DNA from 2 places in the Streptomyces sp. NPDC006798 genome. Region 2 is predicted to be linked to the other one. Evidence: riboswitches for the same ligand, from Rfam matches in the RefSeq annotation. Region 2 holds a riboswitch; the other holds the start of a gene.
What was found. A riboswitch is a leader RNA that binds a small molecule or an ion and turns the genes downstream of it on or off. The one in region 2 is predicted to bind guanidine.
Positions count from the first base shown of each region.

Region 1: linked by a shared signal. The riboswitch ahead of ABZ714_RS17005 (agmatinase family protein) and the one ahead of ABZ714_RS06940 (multidrug efflux SMR transporter) in region 2 are both predicted to bind guanidine.

Region 1 is NZ_JBEYIS010000022.1:9,939-16,163, reverse strand. It holds gene ABZ714_RS17005 (agmatinase family protein) at 1,036-2,166, opposite strand; guanidine-III (ykkC-III) riboswitch at 2,320-2,386, opposite strand; gene ABZ714_RS17000 (hypothetical protein) at 2,560-3,192, shown strand; partial or broken gene ABZ714_RS16995 (HAD-IA family hydrolase) at 3,324-3,677, opposite strand; gene ABZ714_RS16990 (hypothetical protein) at 3,558-4,079, shown strand; gene ABZ714_RS16985 (hypothetical protein) at 4,076-4,393, shown strand; gene ABZ714_RS16980 (hypothetical protein) at 4,414-4,542, shown strand; partial or broken gene ABZ714_RS16975 (hypothetical protein) at 4,767-5,828, shown strand; gene ABZ714_RS16970 (helix-turn-helix transcriptional regulator) at 6,063-6,225, shown strand, end outside.
Region 2 is NZ_JBEYIS010000007.1:140,846-147,070, forward strand. It holds gene bcp (thioredoxin-dependent thiol peroxidase) at 1-384, opposite strand, end outside; gene ABZ714_RS06925 (DUF3618 domain-containing protein) at 544-864, shown strand; gene ABZ714_RS06930 (co-chaperone GroES) at 994-1,296, shown strand; gene ABZ714_RS06935 (DJ-1/PfpI family protein) at 1,371-2,102, shown strand; guanidine-III (ykkC-III) riboswitch at 2,206-2,282, shown strand; gene ABZ714_RS06940 (multidrug efflux SMR transporter) at 2,319-2,639, shown strand; gene ABZ714_RS06945 (transglycosylase domain-containing protein) at 2,760-5,165, opposite strand; gene ABZ714_RS06950 (ABC-2 family transporter protein) at 5,413-6,213, shown strand.

The DNA of each region.
Region 1 (6,225 bases), on a different contig from region 2:
GGGGAGTGGAGCAACCCGGCGTACGTTCCCGTCTACGACATGCTGCTGGAGCTGGAGAAGCGCCTCGACGCCCTGCGGCACGTCGGCCACGCCGACGGCATCGACCCGCGCGGGACCACCGCCCTGCACGCCGTCCGGCTCGCCGCGGCCATCCTGCAGCCCGTCGTCCCCGGCACCGAGCCGCCGCCGTTCCCCGACGACACCGGCCCGCCTGCTGCAGCTGATCGCCAACTGGCGCGACGCCGCTCTCGACCTCGGCGAGTTCGCCCCCGCCGACCCCGTCCTGCGGGTCATCCCCGGCGGCCGGGACAACCGGCCCGGGTCGGCAGGGTAACGGCCGGCCGTCGCCTTCGCCGTGCTCTCGGAGCCACTCGGCGACATCGTGCACCTCGTGCACCCGGCGCCCGGTGACTTCCTCGTGCAGGTCCATGTCCCCGGTGTCGAGGGCGATCAGGATCGCGGTGCCGCGCAGGGCGGAGGCGACGTTCAGCAGGTCCTCGTCGCGGTAGTCCTGCATCCGCCAGCCGAGATCGCCCATCCGCTCGGCCAGCAGCCGCAGGCCGCCGCGGCTGCCACGGCCTGGCGGGCGAGAGCGGCAAGCTCGGCGTTCCGGTCCTCAGCCACACCTCCAGCGTGCGCCCGTTCTGGCCGGGCCGCCCCCGGGAGCGAAGATCATTCCTTAGCGCTAACCGCTGTACCGCTGCTACTCGCGACCGGAACAGGCGGGACGACGGGCCCGGCGCCCGGGGGCGGGCGTGCGGCCGGGGGACGAGAGCCCCACGCCCCGTACCGCAGTACCTGTACCGCAGGACCCGCGTGCCGCAGAACCCGTACCCCGCGGCCCGTACGGCGGCCCCGGTAAAGGGGGGCGGCCGTGAGCAGCGGCCTGCTGGGTCGCTGCTCACGGCCGTGGGCGCCGGGCCGTCACCACGGCCCGGCACCCGGGTCGCCGGAATCCGCGGGGGCGGGTCCGGTGCCACCGCGGCACCGGACCCGGAACCCGAGCGGTCGCGGATCCCGGCATGTCGAGAGTCGTCAGGCGGCCGTTCGCGGCCCCCACGCGTGGCGGTCCCGGACCGCCGCCTTCTTCCCCAGATGCCCCTCCCTGACCAGAACGGCCAGGGAGTCCAGGATCACCCGGGCGCTGAGCAGCGCCGTCTGTTCGGCCCAGTCGTACGGCGGCGCGCACTCCACGACCTCCAGTCCGGCGAGACCGGGGGCCGAGATCTTCCGGATGAGATTGAGGGCTTCGCGCGGCAGCAGACCGCCGGGTTCGGGCCAGCCGGTGCCGGGGACGAAGCCCGCGTCGACGACGTCGATGTCGAAGGAGAGATAGACCGCCTTGGCCCCCTTCCACGCCGTCTCCAGGGCGATCTCGGCGACCTTGTCGATACCGACCCGTTCGACGTCGCCCACCGTGATCACCGTGGTGCCGCGCTCCCGCCCGACCTCGACCCCGGCCCGCGGCGCCTGCCAGCCGCCGATGCCGACCTGGACCAGATTGGTCGCGGGGGCGTTCTTGATGTTCGTGGCGTGGAACCACGGTGTGGTGTGCATGCGTTCGTCGAGATCGGTCTCCTGGGTGTCCACATGCCGGTCGAAGTGGATGATCCCGATATTGCCGTCGACGTAAGGGGCCATTCCCCGAATGGTGGGATAGCCGATGGAGTGGTCGCCGCCGAGGATGACCGGGAACACTCCCCGCTGGTAGACATGGGCCATCGCCTGGCTGATCTGGTCGAAGGACTTCTCCAAGTTGCCGGGGATGGTGAAGACATCACCGATGTCGACCATATTGAGCTGCTCGCGCAGATCGACGCCCAGTTCGAAGCAGTAGGTGCCGAAGAGATTGGTCGACCGCCGGATGCCCTGGGGGCCGAACCGGGCGCCGGGCCGGTAGGTGGCGCCGGAGTCGAGAGGCGCTCCGAAGACGGCGACCTCGGCGTCCTCGATCTCATTGACGTCCTCCAGGAACGGGCTCTTGAGGAAAGTGCCCCGTTCCCCGGCGAAATGCGGGAGTTCACCGCGGGAGAAGGTGGGAATGGTCCGGTCGACCAGGGTCGGTGAGCCCGGCAGCCCATGGGCCAGGCCGCGCTGGATCTCTTCGTCGTGCCGGAAGAGCGAGATCCGTTCCTCGGCGAGCTGGGCCCACTTGCCTTCCTTCACGGCAAAGGCGTCGCTGTGCGAATGTCCGTGCTCATGACGGTGGGAGTGGCCCGAAGGGCCGTGGTGGTGCTGGTGACGATGTGAGTCGCTGCCCGCCGCGCCGGCGTCGTCGCGCTCAAAGGGATCGGGCGTTTTCGGCATTCTCAGCCTCCAACGAGGCCGTCTTTACGCGAAACCGGTACGGCCACCCTCGTCGGCAGATGCTCTGATAGCACCTGTTCGGCACTGTAGCACCGGAACCCGGCGGTCCGGGCTGCTTCCCCGGCCCGGACCGCCGGGTTCCGGGGACCGGCCGGGGGTACCGGAACCGAGTGCTCTACAGTGCCCGTGACCGGCCCGGGGCTGATATCGCCGCCCGGGCGGGCCGGGGATCCGGATCGGAGGAGCGCCGGGGTGACGGACCATCACGAGGATTTCTCCGCCCATCTCCTGGACGCGGCGACGGGCGTCCTGGCGCGTTTTCCGGCGGAGCTCCGGCCGGAGATCTACGCCCTCTCGTTCCGGATCTGGCGGACGGACGACGACGACCGCCGCCCCTATGTGGCCATCGGCTGCAACACGGAGAGCCGCTACGAGCGGGAGAGTCTGCGCACGGATCCCGGCGAGGCCCGCTGGAACTACGCGTACTGGCGGCTGGACGGCTTCGAGACGCTGGGGAACGTGCCCGGGGACCCGGTGGGTTCCCGGCTGTACACGACGGAGGTCCGGCGGCTCGGTCTGTGGTTCGAGGACGACGGGTCGGAGGACGAGGCGCCGGAGAACGGTGGACAGGGGAACGGTGCACCGGACGACGACCGGGAGTCCCGGCGCGAACTGCTCCGGGAGCACTTCGCCTCCGCCTGTGTCCGGGTGGCCCGGCGGCTGCACACGGAGGGCCGGATCGAGCGGATCTTCGGACGTCCGCTGCCGGTCGTGGTCTTCGACATGTACTGCCCCGGCTGGGAGGTGGAGGCCACCAGGGCCGCCAATCCGCCGGAGGCCGTCCGTGACTTCCTGGCCTGGTACGACACGCCCGCACCGGGGTGATCCAGCCCCCTTCCGCCCATGGACGGACCCCGGCTACGGCGGGGGCTGCGGGGCCGGCGGCCCCGAACCCGGCGGACCGCCCGGGTCCCCGCCCCCGCTCCCGCGACGAGTCCGGGCAGCCGCCGGAGATCGTCGACGAGTACCGTGTCCGGGCCCGCCGGCCGGTCCGCCGGGGTCAGTCCGCCGTGGTAGCCGAAGACCCGCATCCCCGCCGCGCGGGCCGCGGCACAGCCGTACGGACTGTCCTCGACCACCGCGCACCGCTCCGGAGCCGCGCCGAGCCTCCGGGCCGCGTACAGGAAGAGGTCCGGGGCCGGTTTCCCCCGCGCCACCTGCTCGGCGCTGAAGACCCGGTCGCCGAACCAGTGCGCCAGCCCGGTCAGCCGCAGGCCGCGCCGTACGCTCGCGAGCCGGGTGTTGGACGCGACGCAGACCGGCACGGCGAGGGCGGCCGGCGCGTCGGCGACCCCGTCGACCGCCGTCAGCCCCTCGGCCTCGTACGCCTCCTGGTACAGATGCTCGTACGGCTGCTGCCAGCCCGGGGGCAGCTACGGGCCGTCCGGGTCAACTGGCCCCGGATGACGGCCCGGGGACGGCTGCTCGGGGCCGTCACGGTCGGCGGTCTGGCGGTACGGGCCGCGCTGCTGCTCGCGGACGCGGTCTGCGTGCTGGGGGCCCGGGCGACACCGGAGTACCGGGACCGGACCGACGCCCTGGGCTGGGCGCTGGTCCTGCCCTGGCATCTGGTCGGCTCGGGCGCGGTCCATCTCGCCCTGTGGGAGCTGGTCCGCGGCGACCGGGGCTGGCACAGCGTCCGCGGCACCGGAACGGACGAGAACGACGGATCGGGCGCGCGTCGGGGCACGGGAGAGGAGGCGGCCGGATGACCCACCGTACGGAACCCGTCATCGGCGCCGCCGTGATGACCCACCCCGCGCGGCGCGCGGTCGCCGCCGCCCTCGCGGCCCGGCTGGACCACTGGGGAGCCGTCGTCGCCGAGGACCCCCTGCCCGGGCGGCCCCCCGCGACGCTGCGCGCGGCCCGGGCCGCCTGGGCCGCGATCGCCCCCGGCGCCAGCCACCATCTGGTCCTCCAGGACGACGTGGAGCTGTGCGCGGACTTCGCCCGCCTGGTCACGGAGGCGGTAAGCCGCCATCCGGACACCCCTCTGGCCCTGTACGCCAACTCGTCGGCAGTCTGATCGAGCGCCACAGCACGGTGATGTGGGCCGTACTGGCCGTACTGATCGCCGCGGGCGGCCTCGGCTTCCACCGGGTCGGGCAGGCCCGCACGGCGGGTACCGCGTCCCCCGCCGGCCGGCGCGGGACCGCGACGTACAAGGAGGTCTGAGATGCCGGGAACGATCACACGGCGGGGCGCGCTGGCACTCGCGGCGCCGCTGGCGGGCCGGGCCGGGGAGGCGGCGGCCGAACCGGCCCCCGCCCGTACGCTCACGGTCTGGCTGATGTGGGGCTCGGTGCCCGCGCGGGTACTCGCCGAGGCCGTGGCCGAGTTCGAGGCCGCGCACCCCGGGGTCCGCGTCCGGGTCACGATGCAGGACCGGGGGTGGTGTCCGGGAGCGGCTGGAGCGGGCCCTCGCCTCGGACACCCCGCCGGACGTGGCGGAGACGGGCACCACCATGACCCCGTACTTCGCCGCCGCCGGGCTGCTCCGCGATCTCTCCGCCGAGGCCCCGGCGATGGGCCGGGACGCCTGGCCGCCCGGACTGCGGGCCTCCGGGGCGTGGCGGGGAGAGGCAGTACGGCATCCCGTTGTACGCGGCGTCCCGGGTCGTCGTCCACCGTACGGACCTGTTCGCCCGGGCCGGCCTGACGACCCCCGCGACCAGGGCGAATGGCTCGCCACCAGCCGGGCGCTGGGCCGGGCGTACCGGACCGTACCGGGCTTCCAGCCGATCTGTCCGCCCGGCCGGAACTGGTACTTCCTCTCCGGTCCGCTCTGGGACCGGGGCGGCGAACCGGCCACCCGGGACGCGGTCACCGGACGCTGGCGGGGCGGCCTGTCGACCCGGGCGGCGGCCGGGGCCCTGCGCTACCACGGCCGGCTCCAGTCGCTCTCGGACGCGCCGGTGGACCAGGACGAGGGGAACCGGCCGCAGTGGGAGGCGCTGGCCCGGGGGAACGTCGGACAGCTGGTGGGAATGCCCTGGGAGCTGCCGGACGCGGAGCGGCTCAATCCGGAGCTGCGCGGAAAGCTGGGGCTCTTCCCCGTCCCCGGCCCCGTCCGGGGACGGGCCGGGAGCACCTTCCTCGGCGGTACGCGTCTCGCCGTCGCGGCCCGGACCCGGGAGACCGGCCCAGCCGTCGACCGGACGTCGAAGCTGAGCGGCCCGGCGTTCCAGACCGAGCTGGCGATCGCCAACGGCACCCTGCCCAACCGGCGGGCCCTGGCCGACGCCATCGACGACCCGGCGGTACGGGCCCGGGCCGCGGCGGCGGTGTTCGGCCGGACCGTACCGGTCGACCCCCGCTGGCCGCTGGTGGAGGCCGAGCCCCATCCCGTGAAGGGCCTGCTGACCGCCGTCCTCACCGGAACCCCGCCGCGCACGGCGGGCCGGTCGGCCGACCGGGAGCTGGAGCTGCGGCTGAACGGACCCGTCCGGCGCGCGTCCTGACGGCGGGTATCCGCCCGAGTCGGGCGTTCTGTGCAGGTGACAGGTGCATACCTATAGTGATTTCGGCCTGTCTCATGACCTGTTGCGCCACGGGAGGGTGCCTTGGATCTGCATGCAACGCTGCATTTAGGACTTCCGAAACAGAGTCGAAGGGTTTACGGCAGTCTCGCGTCGGAGAAGACTCCGGCGCACCCCGAAACCCTCGCGAGACGTCTGGGACTGTCCAGGGACCAAGTGGACAGAGCCGTCGACGATCTCCGCATCCTCCGTCTGGTCAGCCCGGCCCCGGACGGCGGCGACGGCGCGCTGATCGCCAATCCGCCGTTCGAGGCCCTGGCACCGATGCTGGGCTCCCTGGAGGCCCAGGCCGAACGGAACTCGCTCTACGCCAACCGAT
Region 2 (6,225 bases):
GTCCACGACGACCGTGGACCGGATGACGCCGGTCACGACCTTCCCGTACAGCTTCTTCTCGCCGAACGCGCCGTACGCCCGCAGGACCTCCTTCTCCGGGTCGCCGACCAGGGTCACCTTCAGGTGCTCCTGCTCCCGGAAGCGGGCCAGCTTCTCCGGCTTGTCCGGCGATACGCCGATCACGTCGTAACCGGCCCCGGCCAGGACGTCGAGATTGTCGGTGAAGTCGCACGCCTGCTTGGTGCAGCCGGGCGTCAGGGCGGCCGGGTAGAAGTAGACGATGACCTTGCGGCCCCGGTGGTCCGCGAGGGACACCTGCTTGCCGTCCGCGTCGGGCAGGGTGAAGTCGGGGGCAAGGTCACCGGGCTTGAGACGGTCGCTCATGCTCTTCGGGCTCTCCTCGGAAGGTGTGCGTGGTGTACGCGGTCGAGCGTAATGGGGGTGCCGTGGGGTGCGACGGCGGCAGAGCTGACAGACTGTCGAGGAGGTACCGGATCCGTACGGGAACCGGACGAACCAGGAATCAACCACGGAGGCGGCGCGGTGTCGGACGCGAGGACCCCAGCGCAGATCGAGGCGGACATCGTCCAGCGGCGCGACCGGCTGGCCGAGACGCTGGACGAGATCGGGGTACGGGTACACCCCAAGACCATCGTCGGTGACGCCAAGGCCAAGGTCGCGTCGCAGGTGGACCAGGTCAGAGGCCGGGCGCTGGACGCGGTGCAGCGCACCGTGGACGACATCCGGGCCCGGTTCGTCACCGAGGACGGCGCCGCCCGGCTCGACCGGGTCGTCCCGGTCGCCCTGGTGGTGGTCGGGGTGGTCGGACTGCTCGCCGTCTCGTCCCGCAGGAGCCGGGGCTGACCCGGGGGTGAACCCCTGCCTCCCGGGGCCCCGGCGGCCACCCTCCGCCGGGAGTACGGGTAGGTTGCACGCGTGAGCGCCAACACCACCCGGGACCCGGGCACCCAGCACGACAAGCTCCCCATCCGGATGCTGCACGACCGGGTGCTGGTGCGGACCGACATCCCGGAGGGCGAGCGGCGTTCCACCGGTGGGATCGTGATCCCCGCGACGGCGGCGGTGGGCCGCCGGCTCTCCTGGGCCGAGGTGGTCGCCGTCGGTCAGAGCGTGCGGACCGTGGAGATCGGTGACCGGGTGCTCTACGACCCCGAGGACCGGGCCGAGGTCGAGGTCAGGGGTGTGGCGTACGTCCTGATGCGGGAGCGCGACCTGCATGCCGTCGCCGCCGACCGCTTCCAGGGCTCCGAGGACAGCACCGGCCTCTACCTGTAGGGAACTCCCCGCCCGCCGGGTCCGACTCCTGAGGAGACCGACACCGCGCCGGACAGGAGATCCGTATGCCGCCCATGAACCGCCGGGACGCCCTCCGTACCTCGACCGCCCTGGGCGCCGCCGGAGCGCTCGGCGCCACCGTCGGTACGGCCCCGGCCGCCGCTTCGGGCCGGTCCGGGACCGGCCCTCTGCGCGTCCAGGTCGTCATGTTCGACGGTGTGGAGGAGTTGGACTTCGCCGCGCCGTACGAGGTCTTCGCCGCCGCCGGGTACTTCACCGACCGCCCCGTCGAGGTCCGCTACACGGCCGTGGCCGGCTCCGGCTCCGTCACCGGCGCGTACGGCACCCGGATCCGGGGCGTCGGCCCCTGGGAACCCGACGAGGCCGACATCCTCGTGGTCCCCGGCGGCGGCTACCGGCGGCCCGACAGGCCCGGGGTGGCGACCGAGACAGCCCGGGGCACCCTGCCCCGGGCGCTGGCCCGCGCGGCCCGCCCCGGGCTCACGATCGCCGCCCTCTGTACCGGGGTGATCCTCTGCGCCGCCGCCGGACTCACCCGGGGCCGCCCCTGCACCACCCACCGGGGCGCCCGGGCGGACCTGGAGCGGCAGGGCGGAATCCTCAAGGACGCCCGGGTGGTGGACGACGGCGATCTGGTCACGGCGGGCGGTGTCACCTCCGGACTGGAACTCGCGCTCTGGCTGACCCGCCGGGAGCTCGGCGCCGACACGGCCACCAAGCTGGAGTCCATGCTGGAGTACGAGGCCCGGGGCACGGTCTGGACCCCGGGACCGGTCCGCCGATAGCCCGGGTCGGCCCGTGGCGACAGCCCGCCGACATCGCCCCACCGCCTCGGAACAGCGGGCCCGGATGGCCGAAAAGCCCCCGGTGACCAAGGTCACCGGGGGCTCTGCCCCTGCTTTGCTAAGCTGGGGATCATCCCGACGAGACGCGCCGTACCGGGACTTCCGCAAAGACGACGCACCCCGGATACGAAGTTCGAACGTCTCGGAGGTGCCGTCATGGCATGGGTTCTGCTGATCATCGCCGGTGTGCTGGAAGTCGGCTGGTCGATCGGAATGAAGTTCACCGAGGGCTTCACCAAGCTCTGGCCCAGCGTCTTCACCGGCGCGGGCATCGTCGCCAGCATGATCCTGCTGGCCCAGGCCACGAAAACCCTGCCGATCGGCACCGCCTACGGCGTCTGGGTCGGTATCGGCGCGGCCGGTGCCGCGATCGTCGGCATGGTCGCCCTCAACGAGCCGGTGACGGCGGCCCGGATCTTCTTCGTCTCCCTGCTGCTGGTCGCGGTCGTCGGCCTGAAGGCCACCTCCGGCCACTGAGCCGCCCCCCCCCCGAGGCCGCCGAGGCGTCGTGCCCTCCCCCGGGGCCCGCCGCCTCGGCCCCTTTCCCGCCTCTGCCCTCCCGGCCCGGCTCGGCACCGGCTCCCCGGTTCTGGCGTGTCAGTACGGGCGGCGGGCCCGCGTACTCGGTTCGGGCCCGGGACCTGCGTCCCCGCTGCCGGGATCGTCGTCCCGGAACACCCCGTCCGCCGGAACGTCCGGCAGGACCACCGGACCTCCGCCCACCCCCGGCGGTACGTCCCCGATCACCGGCGGCGCCGACGGCAGGATCTCCACCGGCAGGGACGGCACCGTCACCGGCGGCGGCAGGGTGATCCCCGGCGGCAGGGGCACCACCTCGTCCGGGGGACCGGTGCTCGGCGGCGGCCCCGTCGGCCCGCCCGGCGACTCCGTCCCCGGCGACGCGGGCCCCTCGTCGTACGTCCCCTCCTCCACGACCAGTTCGAAATCGGTGATCTCGGTCTCCGCCAGCGCGTCCCCGGTGAACTGGCCCCAGACCCGCGCGGGCGCGCCGCCCCCGTTGACCCGCGGCAGCCCCATCGCCCCGTACAGCGGCTTCTGCACCCCCGTCTCCGGGTCCTGGCCCATCACCGCGACCACCGTCGCCAACTGGGGCGTGTAGCCGGCGAACCAGGCCGCCTTGTCCTCCTCGGCGGTTCCCGTCTTCCCGGCCGCCGGACGGCCCGCGGTCCGGGCCGCCGTACCCGTACCGCCCTCCACCACGCCCTGGAGCACCGCCGTCGTCGTATCGGCCGCCTCCCGGCTCACCACCCGCCGCTCCCGCCGCTCGGGCAGGCCCACCGCCGTACCGTCCTTGCTGACGCTCGCCACGATCGAGTAGCCGCCCCGGCGCCCGTGGTTGGCGAGGGTCGCGTACGCCTCCGCCATGTCCAGCACGCTCGCCGTCGCCGGACCCAGCGCGATCGACGGCGACGCCGACAGATCGGGGGTGCCGGGCGGCAGGCCGAGGGCGATCGCGGTCCGCTTCACCGCCGCCGGGCCCACGTCCACCGCCAACTGCGCGTAGACCGCGTTCACCGACCGGTCCGTGGCCGTCGCGACGGTGATCGGGCCGTACGAGATCCCGTCCTCGTTCTCGGGCGCGTACCGGCCCCCGCTCCAGCCCCGGACCGGGCGCCGGTCGTCGCCGTCGTAGACCGTGCCCGGGGTGATCGGGCGGCCGTCCTGGGTGGTGGCCCGGTGCTCCACGGCGGCCGTCAGCACGAACGGCTTGAACGCGGAGCCCACCTGGTAGTCCCTGCGGGTGGCGTTGTTGACGTACTGCCGGGTGTAGTCGACCCCGCCGTAGAGCGCCACCACCCGCCCCGACGCCGGGTCGATCGCCGCGCCCCCCACCCGGACATTGCGGTCGGCGGCCCGCCGCTCCGGCTCCAGCCGGGCCGTCACCTGCTCGGCCACCGCCTTCACGAAGGCGTCCTGCTTCGACCGCTGGAGCGTCGTGGTGATCCGGTAGCCGCCCGCCGCGAGGGTCTGCTCGTCCACGATCCCCCGGGACGTCAGATACTCCTCCACCGCCTGCACCACATACCCCCGCTGCCCCGAGAGACCGGTCGCCGGGCGGGCGCTCAGCGGGGTGGGGAAGACCGTCACCGCCCGCTCCGCCGGGGAGAGCCAGCCCTGCTTCACCATGCCGTCGAGGGTGTAGTCCCAGCGGGCCAGCGCCGCGCCCCGGTTCTCCGGGTGGGTGGTGACGTCGAACGCGGTCGGCGCGTTCAGCAGCGATGCCAGATAGGCGCCCTGGGCGGTGGTCAGCTTCGAGACGTCCGTCCCGTAGTACGCCTGCGCCGCGGCCTGCGCGCCGTACGCGTTCCGGCCGAAGTAACTGGTGTTCAGATACCCCGCCAGGATCTGGTCCTTGCTCTGCTCCCGGCCCAGCTTGATCGCGATGAAGAACTCCTTCCACTTCCGCGACAGGGTCTGCTCCTGGCCGAGGTAGTAGTTCTTCACGTACTGCTGGGTGATGGTCGAACCGGACTGCTTCCCCTTGCCGGTCAGGGTGTTCCAGGCGGCCCGGACCATCGCCTTGGGGTCGACCGCCCGCTCCGAGTAGAAGTCCCGGTCCTCGGCGGCGAGCACCGCGTGCCGGACCGTCAGCGGGATCTGCGCCAGCGGCACGTTCTCCCGGTTGACCTCGCCGTCGACGGCGAGCCTGCTGCCGTCCTCGTAGAGATAGACGTTCGACTGGGCGACGGCCGTCGCGTTCGCGGACGGGATGTGGACCAGGGCGTACCCGGCGGCGAAGGCAGCCACCAGCAGCGCCCCCACGATCACCAGCCCGGCCAGCGCCACCCGCCAGGTGGGGACCACCCGCCGCCAGCCGGTCCGCCGCCGCCCCGGCCGCCGCCCGCCCGGCCCGGGACCCGGGCCCCGGGCGGAGTCCGTAGCGGGGTCCGGCGGTGGCGGCGGCATCGCCGACGCGCCCCCCGGCCCGGCCGCGGTCGCGTCCCGGGGGTCCCAGCCCTGCTGCGGTGGCTGCTCACTCATAGGCACATACTGCACTTTTCGGTCTGCTGTTCCCCGGACCCGCACGGATGAGAGCCGGGGAAAACGGGTCGCGCCGGACACGGGCCCGTACTAGGCTCCTGCGCTTCGGCCCCCGGGCCGCCCGCGGCGCCCGGCGATCCGGGAGCCCCCGGCACCCGGCGGCAACGGCACGACGCGGCGCCGCGGTTCCCAGCCCGCGAAGGCCGCCACCGGACACAACGAGACGCGACAGGGGAGGGAAACGCGGGTGCGGCTGTACGGAGTCGTGGCGGTCGGCGGATTCCGCCGGTACGCGGCCTATCGGATGGCGACCGTGGCGGGCGTCTTCACCAACACCGTCTTCGGTTTCATCATCGCCTACACCTATATCGCCCTCTGGGACCAGCGGCCCCAGCTCGGCGGCTACGGCATCGAACAGGCCCTCACCTACGTCTGGCTCGGCCAGGCGCTGCTGGCGGCCTGCGCCATGATGGGCGGAGGCTTCGAGAACGAACTGATCGAACGGATCAGAACCGGCGACATCGCCGTCGACCTCTACCGGCCCGCCGACCTCCAGGCGTTCTGGCTCGCCGCCGACCTCGGCCGGGCCTGCTTCCATCTGCTCGGCCGGGGCGTCGTCCCGGTCGCCATCGGCGCCCTCGTCTTCGACCTGGCCCTGCCGTCGTCGCCGCTGACCTGGGCCGCGTTCCTGCTCGCCGTCCTCCTCGGCCTGATCGTCAGCTTCGCCCTCCGCTACCTGATCGCGCTCTCCGCGTTCTGGCTGCTGGACGGTACCGGGGTCACCCAGCTCAGCGCGCTGGCCGGGATGTTCTTCTCCGGGATGCTGCTACCGCTGAACGTCTTCCCCGGGGTCCTCGGTGAGATCGCCCGGGCGCTGCCCTGGTCGTCGTACCTCCAGATCCCCGCCGACGTCCTGCTCGGCGTCAGGACCGGCACCGGACTGATCGAGGCGTACGCCTTCCAGGCCGGGTGGGCGATCGTTCTGCTGACGGCCGGACGGCTGCTCCAGACGGCGGCGACCCGCCGGGTGGTGGTCCAGGGTGGCTGAACACCTTGACGG